Regions from separate parts of the Vibrio splendidus genome, predicted to be linked through region 2. Evidence: riboswitches for the same ligand, from Rfam matches in the RefSeq annotation. Region 2 holds a riboswitch; the other holds the start of a gene.
What was found. Region 2 has a riboswitch for cyclic di-GMP ahead of gbpA (N-acetylglucosamine-binding protein GbpA). Riboswitches for the same ligand answer to the same signal wherever they lie in the genome.
Positions count from the first base shown of each region.

Region 1: linked by a shared signal. The riboswitch ahead of OCU90_RS11560 (TfoX/Sxy family DNA transformation protein) and the one ahead of gbpA (N-acetylglucosamine-binding protein GbpA) in region 2 are both predicted to bind cyclic di-GMP.

Region 1 covers NZ_AP025508.1:2,597,145-2,600,290, forward strand. The annotation lists gene torD (molecular chaperone TorD) at 1-198, shown strand, start outside; gene purR (HTH-type transcriptional repressor PurR) at 515-1,519, shown strand; cyclic di-GMP riboswitch class I at 1,690-1,775, shown strand; gene OCU90_RS11560 (TfoX/Sxy family DNA transformation protein) at 1,903-2,493, shown strand; gene OCU90_RS11565 (TVP38/TMEM64 family protein) at 2,628-3,146, shown strand, end outside.
Region 2 covers NZ_AP025509.1:103,668-106,813, forward strand. The annotation lists gene cyoE (heme o synthase) at 1-8, shown strand, start outside; gene gbpA (N-acetylglucosamine-binding protein GbpA) at 119-1,585, opposite strand; cyclic di-GMP riboswitch class I at 1,658-1,747, opposite strand; gene OCU90_RS17915 (hypothetical protein) at 2,071-2,424, shown strand; gene OCU90_RS17920 (hypothetical protein) at 2,518-2,859, shown strand; gene OCU90_RS17925 (DUF3820 family protein) at 2,872-3,087, shown strand.

The DNA of each region.
Region 1 (3,146 bases), on a different replicon from region 2:
AATGAAACTGAGCTTGAAGAAGAGCTAGAAAAATCGTTCATTGTTCAACAGCAATTTATCGAGCAACAACTTCTTACTTGGGTACCAAAGTTCAACGTTAAATGTCATGACGTTGACGAATTCGGTTTCTACGCATCAGTCTCATCTCTGTTACTTGCATTCTGCAAATTGGACACACAATACCTCGCTGGTGAATAAGCTTATTGGATGACTCGTTAAATAAATTCAGAAGAATGTGACAATTCACCCGGATTTCCGGGTGAATTTTATTGCGAGTAATTTCTAGTCAGTCTAAAATTGTGACCGCAAACGATAAAATATGAAACATTCACGAAATGCTATGCTTATTATAGTTTTGAGCATTTCGGTGTTAAGACAAGCCGCTCAATAGCGGTTTTTTGTTTTTTAGCACTTTAGTACCCAAAGAGCCCTACAAATTTAAGCTCTTAGTTAGGTAGCTTAACGGCTACTTCATTCCGTACTTTGGGAAAGTAGCTTCTAATAGGATAAAACCATGGCCACTATAAAAGATGTCGCTCGCTTAGCAGGCGTATCAACAACAACCGTTTCTCACGTAATCAACAAAACTCGCTTTGTTGCAGAAGCGACGCAAGAAAAAGTAAATAAAGCCGTAGACGAACTGAACTATGCACCAAGTGCCGTTGCTCGTAGTTTGAAGTGCAATACAACCCGCACTATCGGCATGCTAGTTACTCAATCAACTAACCTATTCTTCTCTGAAGTTATCGATGGTGTTGAAAGCTACTGCTACCGTCAAGGTTACACTTTGATCCTGTGTAATACGGGCGGTATCTATGAGAAGCAACGTGACTACATTCGAATGCTTGCAGAGAAACGTGTAGATGGCATCTTAGTTATGTGTTCTGACCTAACTGAAGAGCTGAGAGGCATGTTAGACCGTCACGCTGACATTCCTAAAGTGATTATGGATTGGGGCCCTGAGAGTTCTCAAGCAGATAAGATCATCGACAACTCTGAAGAAGGTGGTTACCTAGCGACCAAATACCTCATTGATCACGGTCACTCCAAGATTGCTTGTTTAAGTGGCCACTTAGACAAAGCGGCATGTGTTGAACGCATCGCGGGTTACAAACGCGCACTCAACGAAGCTAAGATTGCTGCCGATGATAACATGATCATTGAAGGTAACTTCGAGTGTGATACTGCGGTTCTTGCGGCAGAGAAAATCATTAAGATGGTAGATCGCCCAACGGCCGTATTCTGTTTTAACGACACGATGGCACTCGGCCTAATGAGCAGACTGCAAGAGAAAGGAATTCGTATCCCTGAAGATATTTCAGTGATCGGCTATGACAACATCGAGCTGGCTGAATACTTCTCTCCGCCGTTAACAACGGTTCACCAACCCAAACGTCGTGTTGGTAAGAACGCTTTCGAAATTTTGTTAGAACGCATTAAAGATAAAGACCATGAAAAGCGTGTGTTCGAAATGCATCCTGAAATTGTTGAGCGAAGCACAGTTAAAACGTTAAATTAATTGATAAATTCAGTTTAATATAATTAAGCGCACCTTTAGGTGCGCTTTTTTTATCAACAACATGAATGAACCTGGTATCATACTGGAAAGATCATTAATTGAAGCAATATCACATTTTGAAATAACAAGTGTGAGCCTCATTCAACAAAAACTTTATTCTATTCAATCAGTCACGCACAGGGCAAATCACTTGAAAGAGTGAGACGCAAAGCTTCCGGCCTAAACCACTCGTTGGTATGGTAGCGGGGTTACCGATGGCAAAATGCAGTAACTACTAATAATTTAGTAATTTACGGCTAATTGACAATTTAATTGCAACATTTTGCTAATCTCTCGGACCTGCTTATTTGGTGGCGTAGTTCAAATACACCGAGATAAATAACATGGATAAACCGATACTAAAGGATTCAATGAAATTATTTGAATCCCTAGGAAAAATAAAATCACGCTCGATGTTTGGTGGCTTCGGTCTTTTTGCTGATGACACTATGTTTGCTCTGGTTGTAAATGACCAGTTGCACATACGAGCAGACAAATGCACAACGAAACAGTTCGAACAACAAGGGTTTCAACCGTACGTCTACAAAAAACGTGGTTTCCCTGTCGTTACTAAATATTTCGCTTTACCTGAAGGCCTGTGGCAAGACCAAGAGAAAATCTTGCAGCTTGCAACGACGTCTCTGGGTTTTGCTAAAGAAGAAAAAGCTGAGCAATCTTCAGCTAAGCCTACTCGACTCAAAGATCTGCCCAACCTTCGACTCGCCACTGAGCGTATGTTGAAAAAAGCAGGGATCGATTCCGTAGAACGTTTATATGAATCTGGCTCTGTAAACGCATTTAACGCCATCAAAGAATCACATGCGTCTTCTGTCAGTATTGAACTACTTTGGGCGTTAGAAGGCGCGATCAATGGCACACATTGGTCTGTTATACCGCAGCAGCGTCGTGAAGAGCTTATCAATCGCGTCAATTAACATTGTCAGTGCAAATTATCTATATAACTAAGCCGCATTTACTGCGGCTTTTTTTATATCTGCTGAAAGTTAATCTATGCTTTGCCTGTCTATCTATACTAATGGTATACATTGAAAATTTGGAGGAAGTATCAATGAGTAAGAAAATGATATTGGGTATTGTGTTGGTCGTAACCATCGTCTTGTTAGGCGTCAATTTCGGCCAATACCTAACGCTTGAAAATGCCAAGGCCCAACAAGCCGTTTTAAATGACTACATTGATAGCAACTTCATTGCTGCCGCTGCTATCTATTTTGTCGCGTATATAATGATTACTGCTTTCTCCATTCCTGGTGCCGCTGTTGTGACCCTATTAGGGGCCGCGCTATTTGGCTTCTGGAACAGCTTGCTGCTGGTATCTTTCGCGAGTGCGATCGGTGCGACCTTAGCATTCTTAAGTAGCCGTTATCTGTTACGTGACTGGATTCAAACCAAGTTTGGTGACAAATTAGCAACGATTAACAAGGGCGTTGAAAAAGACGGAGCATTTTACTTATTTTCTCTGCGTCTGATTCCTGTCTTCCCGTTTTTCCTTATCAATCTGTTGATGGGTCTAACACCGATGTCAGTGAGTCGTTACTACATTACGAGTCAAATAGGGATGTTACCGGGT
Region 2 (3,146 bases):
TACTTTGATAACCGCATTTCTGCTGTTGCTGAATAAGAAAACGGATGCTCTGGGCATCCGTTTTTGTTTGGCTAATTACACAAGCTCACATACTTGAAAGTAAGTAACTCGCTAACAATTAGTCCACTTTGTTCCATGCATCTTGCCAGTGTGAACCGACACCTGGTTCGTACTGAGTTGCTGTTGGAGCCCATTGAACACAGTAGCCAGAGTATGGGAACTCTTTACACTGATAAACGCCACCATCGCTGCTCAGAACCTTTGTTCCTGCTGTGTAAGACTCAATGCTTTCTGGGAACACGAAGTCGTAGTCGCCTGCTGGTGGCGGTGTTTGCTCGTCCATTAGGTGGAAATCAAGCGTGTTCTGATCCACTAAGTTACCTTGGTCATCTTTCGTCACAACCACAAGCATGTGGTGGCCAGCTTCAGACTTAGACAGAGTCAGCTGAACACCTTCAGCTTGTCCGTCTGTTAACTCAGACTTCTGAGATGCAAGTGCTTCACGATGATGGTTGTACACAGTCAATTCAGCTTGAATATCGCCTGTTGCTGCTAGCGTAAGGTCAAGCTGAGTAGGTTGGCTCTCATCGATAATGTACTCTGACTCTAGACCTGTTACTTCTAGCTCATGCTCCGGTTCTGGAGTATCAATCTTGTAGCCGATTTCTACACTGTTAAAGCCAGAGCCCGCTTTTAGATAAACAGGGTTAGTGCCGTAAACGGGGGCGAAATCACCTTGGTCGTTTAATTGACCTGCTTTGATTTGCGTCTGCTCTTGATTGATTTTAGAAGAAAGAGCGTAAGACCAGTTATTGGCTTTGCCTTGCTCAGTACTTTCAATCACAAGCTCAGTGCTGTATGAGGCGTTTTCACCGGATTGGTCGAATACGCGAGTATAAACAGCATCACCAACATTCAGGTCTTGTGTTGGGTTGATTTGACCGCCTTGATCCCAATCCGGGATGATAGGGCCGTCGCCATCAAACTTCACATCGATAACGTTGTAGAAAGCCATTGCAGTATCACCCACATCCCATACCGCAAGGATCACTTGATAACCTTCGCGTTCTGGCACATTACACAAGTGGCTGACTTGCATCGGTGGTTGTTCTCCATTTCCTTCAACAACACAGAATGGCGTTAAGTCAAAAGAACTGCGTGCCAAAGGCTGGTTTGGGTTCCAGTCTGGTTGAGTAATGTAGTATTTCCAGTCGTGAGTCTTGTGATTAGCAGTGAACGTCCACTCGAAGTATTGAGAACCAGACTTGATCGGGCGTTTAACCCAGCGATCGGCTGTCTGCTCGTCCAGCGCTGCCGCTAAAGATGATTGCGCGCTGGCGATTTTTCCATCTGCAGGGCCGACTTCAGGGAAGCCTTCAGGGCCTTCCACACTCTGTGGCTCATATTGGATACCACCGCAGTTGGTGTTTTTTTGTTGTGTATCACTCGCTGGGAACTTACATAGGGCGACACGACTCTCAGCAACGCCATTATTGTATGCCGAAACATAACCGTGACCGAAGCTTGCTCCACTTACGCTAAGTAGCGATAGTGCGATGAGCGATTTTTTTGGGAGTTGTTTCATTATTTGTCCTTACTGTATTTGGCCGACAAAAAAGAGAACACTCCAGCATGCATTGACACTTAAATCCTATTAAGTGGCGGCCCCGCTATCATAGACAGAATAATTGTCGACAGACCGGTGGCTTTGCGTCCTATTCTTTCAAATAGTTTGCCAGAAGTGCGTTTGAGCAAGCGAAATGTAGCCAACCAGTTTTATAAATGCGAATCAATAGATTGAAATGTGGAATGCCAATCTCGAACTTTTAATTCTTAATACAAATTAACTTGCTATATGTTTGGTTCGATAATGTATAAATTATTGATATAAATGAAGAAAGTATTTACTCTAATCGCTTTTGTGAATGTTTTTCGATTGTGATGTTTTGTTCTACACGACAATTGCGCGCATATCAAAACCAAACCTTTGGTTTCCACTAACCAAACCCTGACATGCTATGTATGAAAAGCCGGACAATTGATTGGTATGAATTATATAAAGGAGTCGGTATGGAATTCACAGAACTAGATAGAGACGCGTTATATCAAACGTGGATGTCACAAAAATCGAGAATGCGTATTACGCAGATGGAGTTTTCAAAAAAGCTTGGAATGAACCAGCTTGATTTCTCTAGAGTGCTAAGAGGCGAGACGCCATTAACTATGTCTTTCGTTAGTCACTTTTGTCGTTTACTTCATTTAGAGCCTAGGAATGTGTTTCCTTCACTTAAAGAAGGTAATGAGTCAGGGCCAAAAGTGGTCTACCTGAAAAGTAGAATGAGCGTTGATGGTGAGATCCAAAATGCTTATATCGAAGGAAATCAGGTAATCGTAGAGTATGCACACACCGTTCAGCATGATTAATTTTAAAGCTAGCTCTGAGTTTTAACTCCCCTTTTCTACAAACTTTTCATATAAGGTATGACTTACTCAATTAAATTCCTTAATTTTAACTAAGTGCGTAATGAAACCTCTAAAAGCTTTTTGTTTGTTGCAACCAGCATCTTCTTGTTTGGTTGTGCAGGCGGCTCAATTAAAACCGCAACTAAATTCACCAGTTATAAAGATTTTCAGCCAGGCCCTGACGGAGGTGTTGACTTAGTTTGGGCAAGGATTGGGCTACGTGATGCGCAGCGATTGAAATCCAAGTTAGACGACTATGACTCTGTTGTGATCGACCGAGAAGCAGGCAACAAAGACTTTTCAACTATGATTGATTCGCTAGATGATGCCAAAGATGCGATCAACTATTGGGTTGAACGTTTAGGTGATACTCTACAGAATATTGATGATGCTTAGAAAGAGCCTGTAATGCTAGAGAAAGAGAACCTGATTAAACTTGCTAGAATGCAAATGCCATTTGGTAAATACGCTGGTCGTACGTTGATTGACTTGCCTGAAGAATATTTGCTGTGGTTCGACAAAAAAGGGTTCCCCTCTGGTGAGCTAGGTGACTTATTAAAACTGTGCCTTGCTCTGAAAATTGAAGGGCTTGATAGCGTTGTCAAACCATTGAAAAGAATGTAGTTGAATAGAGAGCTTGCGTTAATCACGTGAGCTTTTTTTGTTTTCAAGTGCTACACAAT